Ruegeria pomeroyi DSS-3: one gene and its partner. The protein of the gene in region 1 binds, or shares a complex with, the protein of each later gene. Links are inferred from orthologs where the notes say so. Each region holds a gene or a part of one and is shown on either strand. Other genes may lie near its edges.

Region 1 (8,928 bases):
CCTTCCAGCGTCGCACCGACGCGCAGACCGGCGCGCCCGAACACGGCGGCCAGGATCGGCGAGCGCAGCGTGTTGGTATCGGCGGCCAGAGAGTCGCCCTGATCGCTGACCACATATTCCAGATCGGCCCCGGCGGACCAGCCGCTGGAGCGGCGGAATTCGCTGAGCGCGCCCTGGGTCATGAAGAACAGCACATGGGCATATTGCTGGGCGCCGATCTGCAACCCGGCGCTGCCCTTGACGGCCGAGTAGTAATCCACCGTCACCCCGTCGACACGCAGGGCGCCGCGCCCATAACCGCCGCCAAAGACGAAACCGGCCTCGGTCAGCAGCGGCATCACCAGCATGCCGGCCGCCTTGTGCGAGATTTCGACCGTGTTGGGGAACTGGGCGTACATCTCGGTCAGGGTGGCGTTGACGCGGGCGTCGATCTGCGAAGCGTTGGAATTGCCGACGCCATTGCCGCAGGCGGCGGTGAGCGTCAAACCTGCCATGCCAAGGGCAAAGCCGCGACGGCTCAGTCGGGGAGTGTGGATACTGCTCATATCTCTCGATCTCTGTAATGTTGCCTGACAAGCCGGGTTCTCCCGGTCTTGATGGCGACAATACGCCGAACCGGCCGCCCTGTCATCATGCAACTGCCGCAATTGGGCGGGATATCGCCCGCCGCGCCGGTTTGCGTGAACCTACCCTTGCAGGATGCGGGCCACGTCGGGGGCGAAATAGGTCAGGATGCCGTCGCAACCGGCGCGCTTGAAGGCCAGCAGGCTTTCCAGCATCACCTTGTCGCCGTCGATCCAGCCATTCTGCGCCGCCGCCTTGATCATCGCGTATTCGCCCGAGACCTGATAGGCATAGGTGGGCGCGCCAAAGCTCTGTTTGACCCGGTGGCAGATGTCCAGATAGGCCAGCCCCGGTTTGATCATCACCATGTCGGCGCCCTCGGACAGGTCGCGTTGGATCAGGCGCAGCGCCTCGTCGCTGTTGCCCGGGTCCATCTGATAGGTCTTCTTGTCGCCGGTCAGCGCGCCCGAGGCACCGACCGCGTCGCGGAACGGCCCGTAAAAGGCGCTGGCATATTTGGCCGCATAGCTGAGGATCAGCACGTTGCGATGCCCGGCCGCCTCGAGCGCCTGGCGCATGGCGCCGATGCGCCCGTCCATCATGTCGGAGGGGCCGATGATATCGGCGCCCGCTTCGGCCTGCGCCAGCGTCATCTTGACCAGCGCCTCGACGGTTTCGTCATTGACGATCTCGCCGTCCACCACATAGCCGTCATGGCCGTTGATGTTATAGGGATCGAGCGCCACATCGGTCATCACCGCGATGTCGGGGGCGGCGGCCTTGATCGCACGGATGGCGCGGTTGGACAGGTTGTCGGGGCTCCAGGCCTCGGCGCAATCCTCGGTTTTCAGCGCGGCATCGGTATAGGGAAACAGGCAGATCGCAGGAATGCCCAGCGCCTGCGCCTCGACCGCGGCCTGGGCGATCCTGTCGACAGAACGGCGCATCACCCCGGGCATCGAGGGCACCGGTTCTTCTATCCCCTCGCCATCGCGCACGAAGACCGGCCAGATCAGATCATCGACGCCCAGGGAATTCTCGCGCACCAGCGCACGCAGCGCGGGCGATTTGCGCGCGCGCCGGAAACGGGCGGCGGGAAAGGCGGCGACGGTCGGGGTCATGCATGGCTCTCCTTGCACATTTGTGTATTGGGTGGCATGGAATTGATCCGGTCACAAGGGTACCAATGGCCGCGCAGGCGGGATAGAAGGCCGCGATGACGGCCAGCGGGAAGGGCAGCAGGTTTGGATTGGTATTCCTCGATCTTCGAACTTATCGACATGCGCAGCTTTTCGAACCTGTGGTTCTGGATCGCGTTGGCGGTGGTCTGGTCCTCGGCCAGCCATTGGGTTCTGGGCGTACCTTATGACATGGTGACCCGTGCCCGCCGGGTCGGCGGTCAGGCCGCGCAGGATCTGAACGATATCGTCCGGATCAATGTGAACCGCATGCTTTATATCGTGGACACTGCCGGATTGCTGCTGTTTTCCTTCAGCTGCTTCATGCTGTCGGTGCTGGCGATGCTGGGGTTCTATTATGGAATGGAGTTTGCCCAGGCGGTGTTCATGCTGGCCTTTCCGATGTCGCTGGTGGCGCTGCTAAATCTCGCGACCGCGCGGCGGGTGCGGGCGCAGGAATTGATGGGCGAGGATCTGGCACGGGCCATCGGGCGCTGCCGGATTTATACCCAGATCATCGGCATGGTGTCGATCTTCTTCACCTCGCTCTGGGGCATGTATCAGAACCTGTCGATCGGGGTTCTGGGCTAGACGGACGGAAACGGACAGGGACAAGTCACGATGAAGGCACCGAACCATGTGCTGGTGGGCGGCGCGCCCGAAGGCTTTGACGCGCGGCTGATCCTGAACGAGGTCGCCCGCGCGGGCGCACCGGTGCTGCATGTGGCCCGCGATGACAAGCGGCTGGAGGCGATGCGGGCGGCGTTGGCCTTCTTCGCGCCCGACCTGCCGGTTTTCGTGTTTCCCAGCTGGGATTGCCTGCCTTACGACCGGGTCTCGCCCAACGCCGATGTCTCGGCGGCGCGGATGGCGACGCTGGCGGCGCTGGTGCACCAGATGCCCGACCGTTTCGTGCTGCTGACCACGCTCAACGCTGCGACCCAGCGGGTGCCCGCGCGCGACCTGCTGCGCGAGGCGGCCTTTAGCGCCCAGGTGGGGCGGCGCGTGGATGAACAGGCGCTCAGACAATTTCTTGTCCGCATGGGCTTCAGCCAGAGTCCCACGGTGATGGAACCCGGCGATTACGCGATCCGGGGCGGCATCATCGACATCTATCCGCCCGGAGACAGCGGGCCGGTGCGGCTCGATTTCTTCGGCGACGTGCTGGACGGCGCGCGCCGGTTCGATCCCGCCACCCAGCGCACCACCGAGAAACTGGACCTGATCGAACTGGCCCCGGTCAGCGAGGTCATTCTGGACGAGGCGGCCATCACCCGGTTCCGCCAGAACTATCGCATCGAGTTCGGCGCCGCCGGCAGCGACGATCCGCTTTACGAGGCGGTGAGTGCCGGGCGCAAGCATCAGGGCGTCGAACATTGGCTGCCCTTCTTTCATGAACGGCTTGAAACCCTGTTCGACTATTTGCCCGCCGCAACGGTGACGCTGGACGATCAGGTGACACCGACCCGGCTGGCGCGCTGGGACAGTATTCAGGACCAGTACGAGACCCGCCGTCTGGCCATGACCGACCGCTCTCGGACGGACAGCGTCTATAAACCGCTGCCGCCGGGGCTGCTGTATCTTGATGATGGCGATTGGTCGGCGCAACTGGCCGATCGGCGGGTGATGCAGTTCAACCCGCTGCCGCAGGCCAGCGGCCCAGGCGTGATCGACGCGGGCGGGCGGATCGGGCGCAATTTCTCGCCCGAGCGCGCTCTGGAAAACGTCAGCCTGTTCGGGGCCTTGGTCGATCATCTTAAGGTCAGAATGGCGGATGGTCCGGTGTTGATCGCCTCGTATTCCGAAGGCGCGCGCGAACGTCTGACCGGGCTGATCGAGGACGAGGGCCTGGCCGAGGCGATCCCGGTGACCAACGGCACGCGCATCGGCAAGCGCGGCCTGCATCTGGCCGTCTGGGCGCTGGAACACGGGTTCGAGGCGCCCGGCTTGACGGTGATCTCGGAACAGGACGTGCTGGGCGACAGGCTGATCCGCCAGCCCAAGAAGCGTCGCAAGGCCGAGAATTTCCTGACCGAGACCCAGTCGCTGACCCCCGGCGATCTGGTGGTGCATGTGGATCACGGCATCGGGCGCTATCGCGGGCTCGAGGTGATCACCGCCGCCGGTGCGGCCCATGAGTGTATCGCGCTCGACTATGCCGAGGAGGCGCGGCTGTACCTGCCGGTCGAGAATATCGAGCTCTTGTCGAAATACGGCCATGAAGAGGGGCTGCTCGACCGGCTTGGCGGTGGCGCCTGGCAGGCCAAGAAGGCCAAGCTGAAGGAACGTATTCGCGAGATGGCCGACCGGCTGATCCGGGTGGCCGCCGAGCGCGCCTTGCGCAAGGCGCCGGTGATGGACCCGCCGCCGCATGCCTGGGAGGATTTCAGCGCCCGCTTTCCCTATCAGGAGACCGACGATCAGTTGCGCGCCATTGGTGACGTGATGGACGATCTGCATTCGGGCATGCCGATGGACCGGCTGATCTGCGGCGATGTGGGCTTTGGCAAGACCGAGGTGGCGATGCGCGCGGCCTTTGTCGCGGCCATGTCGGGGCTGCAGGTGGCAGTGATCGCGCCCACCACGCTGCTTGCGCGCCAGCATGCCGCCAGTTTCCGCGACCGCTTCCGGGGCTTTCCGCTGGAGGTGCGTCAGCTCAGCCGTTTCATCTCGGCCAAGGAGGCGCAGCAGACCCGCGAGGGGCTGGCGCGCGGCACGGTGGATATCGTGATCGGCACCCATGCGCTCTTGGCCAAGGGCATCCGGTTCCAGAACCTCGGCCTGCTCATCATCGACGAGGAACAGCATTTCGGCGTCGGTCACAAGGAGCGGCTGAAACAGCTGCGCTCGGACGTGCATGTACTGACGCTGACGGCCACCCCGATCCCGCGCACCCTGCAGCTGAGCCTGACCGGCGTGCGGGATCTCTCGATCATCGGCACGCCGCCGATCGACCGGTTGGCGATCCGCACCTATGTCAGCGAGTTCGACGCGGTCACTGTCCGCGAGGCGCTGTTGCGCGAGCATTACCGGGGCGGGCAGAGTTTCTATGTGGTGCCCCGCATCACCGATCTGCCGGATATCGAGGCGTTCCTGAAGGAACAGCTGCCGGAACTGACCTATGTGGTGGCGCATGGCCAGATGGCGGCGGGTGAGCTCGACGACCGAATGAACGCTTTCTACGACGGCAAATACGATGTGCTGCTGGCCACGACCATCGTCGAAAGCGGGCTGGACATCCCCACCGCCAACACGATGGTGGTGCATCGGGCCGATATGTTCGGACTAGCGCAGCTCTATCAGATCCGGGGCCGGGTGGGCCGGTCCAAGGCGCGCGCCTATGCCTATCTGACCACCAAACCCAGGGCGCGGCTTACACCCGCCGCCGAAAAGCGGCTGCGGGTGCTGGCCTCGCTCGACACCTTGGGGGCGGGGTTCTCGCTGGCCAGCCAGGATCTGGACATTCGCGGCGCAGGCAACCTGTTGGGCGAGGAACAGTCCGGCCAGATGCCGGATGTGGGCTATGAGCTTTACCAGTCGATGCTGGAGGAGGCGATCGCCAAGATCCGCAGCGGCCAGATGGAGGGGCTGAGCGAGGCCGACGACCAATGGGCGCCCCAGATCAATCTGGGCGTGCCGGTGCTGATCCCCGAGGAGTATGTACCCGATCTGGACGTGCGCCTCGGTCTCTACCGGCGGCTTTCGTCGCTTACGACCAAGGTCGAGCTGGAGGGCTTTGCCGCCGAACTGATCGACCGGTTTGGCAAGCTGCCGAAGGAGGTGAACACGCTGCTTCTGGTGGTGCGGATCAAGGCCATGTGCAAGCGCGCAGGCATTGCCAAGCTGGACGGCGGGCCAAAGGGGGCCACGATCCAGTTCCACAACGACAAGTTCGCCTCGCCGGCGGGGTTGGTGGAGTTCATTCAGGCGCAAAAGGGCCTGGCCAAGATCAAGGACAACAAGATCGTGGTGCGTCGCGACTGGAGGTCGGAGGCGGACAAGATCAAGGGCGCCTTTGCGGTGGCCCGGGATCTGGCCGACAAGGTTGCGGCGGAAAAGAAGAGCAAGGCGTAGAGGGCAGATTTTCAAGTGAAAATCTGCTTGCAAAATCTTCGATGAAGATTTTGTCGCCCGGTCGCGCGCTCAGCGCCCTGAGGTAAAGGTGCAGAGTTGCCAGATGCCCTCGGGCGATTGTGCCAGTGCCGCGCGCGGGCCCGACATCGGGGTCAGATAGTCGCGATGCAGATACCCGCGGGTGCCATCCGACAGGATTATCGCCCGGTATTCGGCCCCGGGATCGAACCCGGCGGTCAGAACCACTTCGAAGCTGACCTGGGTCAGGATCTCCCCGGTCCGCTCCGGTGTCTTGCGCAGGTTCACGTTTGCGCCGGTGACGAAATGGGCCTGCGCCGGGTCGATTCGCGCGGGCAGCTGGATGCGCCAGTGATGGGGCATCCAGAACTCGCCCTCGGCATCGAAATACCCCGGTGCCGCCAGCGCCTTGGCCAGCATCTGCCAGCGGGTTTCGACCGTGGTTTCGGAGTTCGTGTCCGAAACGGTCAGCATCTGACGCAGCTCTTCCGGCCCGCCCGGGCCGTCATCGCTGAGGCTCAGATCGGCGCAGGCGGCGGCACTGAGGCGACCCAGATCGCGTGCGGCCACCGCCGCGCGCAGCGCGTCGCGCGCGGCAAGGACCGCCGGGTTGTCCGCAGCCTCGTCCCGAGGGGGGAAGCTCTGACGTTCGGCCAGCACCGGCTGGGCAAGGCACAGCAGAAGGGGTAGGAGGATCGCGCGCATGTTCACCCTGCCGCCCGCATCGCTGCTTGGGCACAGAAGCACGAGGCGCCGACCGCCCGGTCGGCCCGTGCCAGCGCCAGATCCAGACGCTGGCGGATCTGGATGATCTCAACCGTCTCTGCACGCGCTTTCAGACAGTCATGCAAGCCTTTGAGACTCCACACATTGTCGGGATGAACCGCGGCGCGGCTGAGCTGTCCGCCCAGCCCCAGATCGGCGCGATAGACTGTCTCGGCCTCGTCCACATGGCCCTGTTCGAACAGCAGCGCGCCCAGCGCATGGCGGGTGGGCTGCATCCAGCCCCAGGGCTCGTCATAGGGCAGAGTGTCGTCCAGCTCGATCGAGCGGCGCAGATGGGCATAGGCCAGATCGTAACTCCCCTTGCGGTACTCGATCTCTCCGCGCAGCATTTCCTTTGCGATCTCAAGAAGATCGACGACGCGGTTGTTATGCAGGAGCCGGCTTTCGGGCACCCGGGCGGCGGCGGCCAGAAACACCTGTTCCTCGGCCTCTGCCTCGGCCACGCGGCCGGTAGCGGCAAAGGCGACCGCGCGCGCATAATGCACCGTTGCGGTCAGTGTGCGGTACAAGTCGGGATCAGCGGGCGGTTCCAGCGCGATGGCCTCGTCCCAGCGGCCGAACCGGATCAGGATATGCGGCCCCATCGCCATGTAGCTTTCGAAGTAATCCGCCATCGGCGGGCTTTCCATGCGCAGCATCTCTTCGGGGACCGAGTCCCAGAGGTCGCGATTGGCCTCCAGCGCGGGTTGCATCTGGCCCAGGAACAGGGCGCCATAGATGGCGAAATGGCAATTGTGGATGCGATAACCGGTATAGATGTTGAACGCGCCCTCGCGGTCGAGATACTTGCGGTCGGCCAGCGTGGCGCGGCGGTTCCAGTGCACCACATCGTGATACTGGCCGCAAAGCACGTCGATATGGGTGGGCATATGCACCAGGTGGCCGGCATCGGGCACCAGCGTGCGCAGCACATCCGCCGCCTTCAGCGCCTTTTCGGGGGTGGGCGACATTTCCATCAGGTGGACATAAAGATGCAGCAGCCCCGGATGGTGCATCGCGCCCGGGGCCTCGCTCAGGGCGGTTTCCAGTACCTCTTGCGCCTCGCGGGTGGCGGCTCCGGCGGCGGGCTGGCCGGTGGCCAGATCCCACATCTGCCACGGGGTCAGGTTCAGCAGGCTTTCGGCATAGATCGCGCGCAGGTCGAGGTGACCCGGATGCGCGGCAAAGGCGGCGCGCATGGCATCTGCGAAATCATGATCCCAGCGGTGCATGTCCGCGTCCAGCTCTCGCTGCGGATAGCGCGCGGGCAGGGCGCGGATCAGCGCCTGTTCGACCGGGGTGCCGCCCGCGACCCGCGCCAGCGCGGCCTGGCTCGCATCATAGGACGTGGCCAGCGCCTCGGCCCGGGTGGCGCTGTCCCAGCGTTCCCAGGGCATGTTGTAATTTGGGCCGCTGGCATAGGCGAGGCCCCAATGGGCCATGGCGCAGTCCGGGTCATGCTCCAGCGCGCGGCGGAAACAGGCAGCGGCCTCGGCATGGTTATAGCCATAGGTCCAGATCAGGCCCCGGTCGAACCACAGCTGCGCCTCGGGCGCGGCGGTGGTCACCGGGCAGCTGTATTGACCCAGGTCATAGCCGTAGTCGGTCATCGTCACCTCCCTGTGCTTTCAGCCCGAGACTAGAGCAGGTGACACGACAGGAAAAGGTCAGGCGATCACCCGCTCCTCGATCCGACCCATATGCAGCATCAGGGCAAAGCCCAGCGTGCACATGATCAGGATGCCGGTGGTCAGCGGCGCCATCGAGCCATCAAACAGCAGGCCGATAGGGGCGGCGATGGCGGCGGCCAGCACCGTCGAAACCGCTCCGATGACCGAGGCCGCCATGCCCGCGATATGGCCCATCGGCTCCATCGCGATGGCGTTCAGATTGCCCAGTGTGGTGCCGGCCATGAAGAACACCGACGTTTGCCAGGCCACGAACAGGCCGAATTGGACGTCGGGCGAAAGCTCGACCCAGCCACTGGCGATCATGCCGGTGGTGATCACGATCTGCGCGCCCAGCGACCAGGTCACCATCCGGCGCATGCCCAGCCGCACCACCAGCGCCGCGTTGAGCAGACTGGCCGAGCCCGAGATCAGCGCCACCAGCGCGAACCAGAACGGAAAGCTCTCGGCGCGGCCATGGATCACGTCATAGACCGGTTGCACCATGGTCAGCATGGTAAAGAGCGTACCCATGCAGAAGGTCTGAACCAGGATCGACAGGCGCACCGTGGGATGGGCAAACATCTGGCACACCGCATCGGCCAACAGCGGGCCGCGAAACGGCCGGCGGTTCTCGACCGGCAGCGATTCCGGCAGGCGCA
Region 2 (6,500 bases), 150 kb from region 1 along the record:
ATATTCGCTCGCCCGAGATGGTCGAAACATAGCGCAATTCATAGCTTCCGGGCATGTCGGGCGCCTGTACCTGCACGGTCGCGCCATCGCTGGTATAGGCATAGCCAAGATAGTCCAGCACGCCCGCATCCGGGGTGACAAAGGTGACATAGTCGCCGTCATAGGCGGGGCCGGTATGGCTCACCGCGACCATGCTGCCTGCTGCCACCCGATCGGGCGCTTCCAGCGTCACGCTCAGGTCGCTCACCGTGATGGGCTGGCTGATCGCAACCGAACTGTCCTGACCCACCACATAGCGCAGCTGGTACTGGCCCGGCGCCAATGGCATCCGCAGCCCCACGGGGTTGCCGTCGCGCACATAGGCATAGGTCAGGTAATCGTTGCCGTCGCTGCTGGCGTCCAGCTTGGCCACGGTCAGGAAATCCTCGTCAAAGCCGCCGCCCGACCATTCCACCTGCACCAGACTGCCCACCGGTGCGCTACCCGGCGCGTCCAGCGCGAAACTGCGCTCGCTCACCGTGATCGGCAGGCGGGCAAGGGTCTGAATTCCATCCGCCAGCACATAACGGATCTCATACGCGCCCGGCTCGACCGGCAGGCGCAGCGGCAGCGGGTTGCCCTTGGCGGTATATTCAAAGGTCAGATAGCTGGCGTCATTGGCGCCCACGGGACCGGCAGCCAGATAATCGCCCTCGCCATCCGGGCCGGTCCAGCTGACCTCGACCATTCCGCCCGCGGTGCCGCTGGCGGGCGCCGACAGGGTGGCGGCGGGCAGGGGTTCATCAAAGGCGATCTCGACCACCTCACGCCCGCCCGGTTGCAGGGTGACCCGGCGCTCTTCCACCGTCTCATCGGACAGGCGCAGGGCGCGCACCAGAAAGGTGCCGGGGGGCAGCTGGGTCTCGCCGCTCATCACCTGGGTCGCATCCATCGCCTGCGCGCCATCCTCGGTGAACACCTCCCAGACCACCTCGACCTCGCGGAAGGTGCTGCCAAAGGCCTCGGTCGCGGCAAAGAGCAGCCGGGCGGGGCCGGGGGCCGGGTCGGGCTTTACCGTGGCGGCGGCGGCCAGCGCCGCGCCCAGCTCGTCAGCGTTGGCGGCGCTGCGGAATGTGCCGCCGGTCTGGTCGGCAAGGCATTGCATCTGCGCCAGTGCCTGCGGGTCGTCGATATCGAATCCCACCACATGGGCGGTGAAATCGACCCCCGCCGCCTCGAGCGCGGCAGCAGTGGCGCATGGATCGGCGTCACAGGTCTCGACCCCGTCCGAGACCAGGATCACGGTGGCCTTCTCCTCGGTATAGCGCAGCGCCTCGGCGGCCTGGCGCACGGCCTCCAGCATCGGTGTCTTGCCCTTGGGTTTCAGCCCGGCCACCGCGCTGGCGATGGCCGCGCGGTTACCGGGCGCGGGCGCCACCAGCGTTTCGATATCGGTGCAATCGCCCTTGCGCCGGTGGCCATAGACCGTCAGGCCCAGCGGCTGATCCTGTGGCAGGTCGGCCAGCAGGCCGGTCACCACCTCGCGGGCGATCTCGATCTTGGCCTTGCCCTCGATCTGACCCCACATCGAGCCAGAGCCATCCAGCACCAATATGGCCGAGGGCTGATCCTGCGCAGCCAGTGTTGCGGGCAGGCATAGCGCCAATGCGGCCAGTCCAATTCGTTTCATTCAAAACCTCGTCTACAAAGCGAAAATAACACGCAAAATCTTGTCGCGTGGCCGCAGATTACGATCTGGAGCGTATACCGAAAGGGGAAATTTCGTCGTTTGCGGGTGGTTTTGCAAATGGCCCCACCGATCGCGTCTGGACGGGGTGGCCAAGGGCTGATTACCTGTCCCGGACACAAGGAGAGACGCGTGGCCAGTCTGAACCGGATCGCAATGGCACGATCAAGCCGCCGGATGATCAAGGACCTGGGCCCCGAGGGGCTGGAGGTGGCCGAGATCTCGGGCAAATGGGGGCAACAATTCCCGTTCCGCAGCTATCGCCGATTTATCTATCCCGAATACGATATCTGCGCCGGACCCTATTGCGACGCGGCCGGAGAGATCGAGCAATTCGACCTGATACTGGCCAATCAGGTCTGGGAACATCTGGACCGGCCTTATGAGGCGACGCTGAACGTGCTCGAAATGCTGCGGACCGGCGGACATTTCTGGCTGGCGGTGCCGTTCTTTGTGCCGTTTCACGCGGCCCCGATGGACAATTCGCGCTGGTCGGCGCGGGGTCTGCGGAATTTCCTGATCGAATGCGGCTTTGCCGAGGAGGAGATCCGGGCCGAGCAATGGGGCAACCGGCACGCGGCCCTGCGCAATCTCGAACGGCCCTGGCCGCCGGTCTATGACCCCGAGACCGATCCTCTGGACAACGATCCCGATTTTCCGATCTGCGCCTGGGCCATCGCGCGCAAGACCTGAGGCGGGTCAGGCGCGTTCGATCCGGCCGCCAGCACGGGCCCAGTGGCCCAGGCCGCCCAGGTTGTGAACCTCGGGGTAACCCAGGCCCAGCAGCAGCTTGCGCGCCCGGGCCGAGCGCCCGCCCGAGGCGCAATAGACCGCGATCCGACTGGCGCCCTCCAGCAGCGGCTCGAATTCGGGATGGTTTCGGTCAGCGCGCGCGCTCAGCTGCATCAGCGGGACATGCAGGGCACCGGCGGCCTTGCCGGTGGCCGCCAGTTCCCCCGCCTCGCGCACGTCGATCACCAGCAGGTCGCCGCGTGCGGCGGCGTCAACCGCCTCGGTGATGCTCAGGCCGGGCAGGGAGGGTTTGCGGAAAAAGAACATATCGGACCTGTCGGAGTGTCTGCGGGTTTTCGCCAATTTAACATTCAATGAATTGAATGCAATGCCAAAACCTTTGCATCCTGCATTTGTTCTCTTTACGTTCTATTAATCGGGTTGGAGACTCACGGCGGTTCGCCTATCTCTGTGGCATTGGGTCCGAGGGCAGTTCATGGCTGAGCAGAAGTTCATCGAGGTACGCGGCGCGCGCGAGCATAATCTCAAGGGGATCGACGTGGATATTCCGCGCGATCAGCTGGTGGTGATCACCGGCCTTTCCGGCTCGGGCAAGTCGAGCCTGGCCTTTGACACGATCTATGCCGAAGGGCAGCGGCGCTATGTTGAAAGCCTCAGCGCCTATGCCCGCCAGTTCCTGGACATGATGGAAAAGCCGGATGTGGACCATATCAGCGGTCTTTCCCCAGCGATTTCCATCGAGCAGAAGACCACCAGCAAGAACCCGCGCTCGACCGTTGGTACGGTGACCGAGATCTATGACTATATGCGGCTGTTGTTCGCGCGCGCGGGCACGCCCTATAGCCCGGCCACCGGCCAGCCCATCGAGGCGCAGCAGGTGCAGGACATGGTCGACCGGATCATGGCGATGGAGGAGGGCACGCGCGGCTATCTGCTGGCCCCCATCGTGCGCGACCGCAAGGGCGAATACCGCAAGGAATTCCTGGAGCTGCGCAAGCAGGGCTTTCAGCGGGTCAAGGTGGATGGCCAGTTCTATGAACTGGACGAGCCGCCGACGCTCGACAAGAAGTTTCGCCATGACATCGACGTGGTGGTGGACCGCATCGTGGTGCGCGAGGGGCTTGAAACCCGGTTGGCCGACAGCCTGCGCACCGCTTTGGATCTGGCCTCGGGCATCGCGATCCTGGAGACCGCGCCACGGGACGGCTCCTCGGCCCCGGGCGGGGCCTCTTCGCCCGGCGAGGAGGGCTCGCAAGAGACCGAAGAGCCGTTGCGCATCACATTTTCGGAAAACTTTGCCTGTCCGGTCTCGGGCTTCACCATCCCCGAGATCGAACCGCGCCTCTTCTCGTTCAACGCCCCCTATGGCGCCTGCCCGAAATGCGACGGCCTGGGGGTCGAGCTGTTTTTTGACGAACGCCTCGTGGTCCCCGATCAGAGCCTCAAGGTCTATGACGGTGCCCTTGCACCCTGGCGCAAGGGCAAGTCGCCCTATTTCCTGCAAACCATTGAGGCGATCGCCCGCCATTACCAGTTCGACAAGAACACCCCGTGGAAGGATCTGCCCGAGAAGGTGCAACAGGTGTTCCTGCGCGGTTCGGGCGACGAGGAAATCCCGTTCCGCTATGACGAGGGTGGCCGCGTCTATCAGGTCACCCGCAGTTTCGAAGGCGTCATCCCCAACATGGAACGCCGCTATCGCGAGACCGACAGCAACTGGATCCGCGAGGAGTTCGAGCAGTATCAGAACAACCGCCCCTGCGGGGCCTGTGGCGGGTTCCGGCTGAAGCCCGAGGCGCTGGCGGTCAAGATCGCGGGCCTGCATGTGGGTCAGGTGGTACAGATGTCGATCCGCGAGGCGCTGGCCTGGGCCGAGGCCGCACCAGCTTCGCTGAGCAAACAGAAAACCGAGATCGCCCAGGCCATCTTCAAGGAAATCCGCGAGCGGTTGGGTTTCCTGAATAACGTGGGATTGGAATATCTTACGCTCTCACGTTCAAGTGGAACGCTGTCGGGCGGCGAAAGCCAGCGCATCCGCCTGGCCAGTCAGATCGGCTCGGGCCTGACCGGCGTGCTCTATGTGCTCGACGAACCCTCGATCGGCTTGCACCAGCGCGACAACGACCGCCTGCTGACCACGCTCAAGAACCTGCGCGATCAGGGCAACACGGTGATCGTGGTCGAACATGACGAGGAAGCGATCCGCGAGGCGGATTACGTCTTTGATATCGGCCCCGGTGCGGGTGTCCATGGCGGGCAGGTGGTCAGCCACGGCACGCCCGCCCAGATCGCCGCCGATGCGGCCTCGGTCACCGGGCAATACCTGTCAGGCAGTCGCGAGATTTCAGTCCCTGCCGAACGCCGCCACGGCAATGGCAAAAAGCTGACGGTGGTCAAGGCCACCGGCAACAACCTGCGCGAGGTCACCGCCGATTTCCCGCTGGGCAAATTCGTCTGCGTCACCGGTGTGTCGGGCGGCGGCAAGTCGACGCTGACCATCGAAACCCTGTTCAAGACCGCCAGCATGCGCCTCAACGGCGCCCGCCAGACGCCCGCACCCTGCGAGACGATCAAGGGGCTGGAATTCCTCGACAAGGTGATCGATATCGACCAGCGCCCGATCGGGCGCACCCCGCGGTCAAACCCCGCCACCTATACCGGCGCGTTCACCCCGATCCGCGACTGGTTTGCGGGCTTGCCCGAGGCCAAGACGCGCGGCTACAAGCCGGGACGGTTCAGCTTCAACGTCAAGGGTGGCCGTTGCGAGGCCTGCCAGGGCGACGGTGTCATCAAGATCGAGATGCATTTTCTGCCCGACGTCTATGTCACCTGCGAAACCTGCAAGGGCGCGCGCTATAACCGCGAGACGCTGGAGGTGAAGTTCAAAGGGAAGAGCATCGCCGATGTGCTTGATATGACTGTGGAAGACGCGCAGGAGTTCTTCAAGGCGGTGCCGTCGATCCGTGAAAAGATGGATGCGCTGTCGCGCGTCGGTCTCGGCTATATCAAGGTCGGCCAGCAGGCCACGACGCTTTCGGGCGGCGAGGCGCAGCGGGTGAAGCTCAGCAAGGAACTCAGCCGCCGCTCGACGGGCCGCACGCTCTATATTCTCGATGAACCCACCACAGGCCTGCATTTCGAGGATGTGCGCAAACTGCTCGAAGTGCTGCATGAGCTGGTCGAACAGGGCAACACGGTGGTGGTGATCGAACACAATCTGGACGTGGTGAAAACCGCCGACTGGATCATCGACATCGGCCCCGAAGGCGGCGATGGTGGCGGCATGATCGTGGCCGAGGGCACGCCCGAGGATGTGGCCGCAAGCGAGCGCAGCCATACCGGGCGCTACCTGAAACCGATGCTGAACCCCGAACGGGTGGCGGCGGAGTGACCGCCGCTACCCCGGGTGCACTCAGGCAGGATGCGCCCGCGCCTGCCGCGCCAAAAGCAGCGGCAGCAGGAACAGCGCCAGAAACCCGCTGTTCATCACCACGTTGAACGCGGCCCCGGCCAGAACCGATCCGGCGCTGTCGATCACGAACCAGGCCAGCACCCCGCGCAGGATGATCCGCGCGCCGGTCTCGGGGTCGCGGGCATAGACGTCGCGCACCACCTGCCAGATCATCACGCCCAGCCCGACCAGCAAACCGCCGCTGATCGCGGTCATCAGCCGAACGGCGGCGCTGTCCAATCGGTCCGCCCCGTCCAGCGGCAGGATCGCAAGGTCCAGGAAGAATTCCAAGGGCGCGCGCTGATCCAGCGCGATGGTGGCGAACATGGCCAGCCCGAACAGCGCGCTGACAACAGCGGCAAGCGATAGCAGGCGGGTGGCGCGATCATGGGTCATCTGAACTCTCCATTTCTGATGCTGGGGCCAGCCTGCCACTGCACGGTGCGGCAAAACAATTACCTGAGGGGTAAGTGAAATTCACGCTCTTTCCCCTATGCTGTACCTGGCAAGCGGAGGGCAGGGATGGTGGATAGGTTCGGGGATGTGCTGCGGGAATGGCGCCAGCTGCGC

What was found.
Region 2: the proteins of mfd (region 1) and uvrA are in contact, whole or in part, in a crystal structure (PDB 4DFC), measured with the Escherichia coli proteins. The link is inferred for Ruegeria pomeroyi DSS-3 from one-to-one orthologs.

What each region holds. Positions count from the first base shown.
Region 1 is NC_003911.12:2,203,349-2,212,276, reverse strand. The notes cover bases 2,025-6,016. They hold mfd (transcription-repair coupling factor), read left to right. Parts: upstream 2,025-2,363; coding sequence 2,364-5,816; downstream 5,817-6,016. Other genes in these bases: SPO_RS10515 (SH3 domain-containing protein), read right to left, coding at 5,886-6,016; SPO_RS10525 (hypothetical protein), read left to right, coding at 2,025-2,333. In the rest of the region: SPO_RS10535 (YSC84-related protein), read right to left, coding at 1-545; hemB (porphobilinogen synthase), read right to left, coding at 687-1,685; more of SPO_RS10525, read left to right, coding at 1,809-2,024; more of SPO_RS10515, read right to left, coding at 6,017-6,539; SPO_RS10510 (tetratricopeptide repeat protein), read right to left, coding at 6,542-8,209; SPO_RS10505 (multidrug effflux MFS transporter), read right to left, coding at 8,267-8,928. UniProt on the Escherichia coli protein: Couples transcription and DNA repair by recognizing RNA polymerase (RNAP) stalled at DNA lesions. Mediates ATP-dependent release of RNAP and its truncated transcript from the DNA, and recruitment of nucleotide excision repair machinery to the damaged site.
Region 2 is NC_003911.12:2,356,899-2,363,398, reverse strand. Bases 2,636-6,070 are described here. They hold uvrA (excinuclease ABC subunit UvrA), read left to right. Parts: upstream 2,636-2,954; coding sequence 2,955-5,870; downstream 5,871-6,070. Other genes in these bases: SPO_RS11245 (hypothetical protein), read right to left, coding at 5,892-6,070; SPO_RS11255 (rhodanese-like domain-containing protein), read right to left, coding at 2,636-2,785. Outside these bases: SPO_RS11265 (vWA domain-containing protein), read right to left, coding at 1-1,669; SPO_RS11260 (methyltransferase domain-containing protein), read left to right, coding at 1,859-2,419; more of SPO_RS11255, read right to left, coding at 2,426-2,635; more of SPO_RS11245, read right to left, coding at 6,071-6,326; SPO_RS11240 (helix-turn-helix transcriptional regulator), read left to right, coding at 6,453-6,500. UniProt on the Escherichia coli protein: The UvrABC repair system catalyzes the recognition and processing of DNA lesions. UvrA is an ATPase and a DNA-binding protein. A damage recognition complex composed of 2 UvrA and 2 UvrB subunits scans DNA for abnormalities.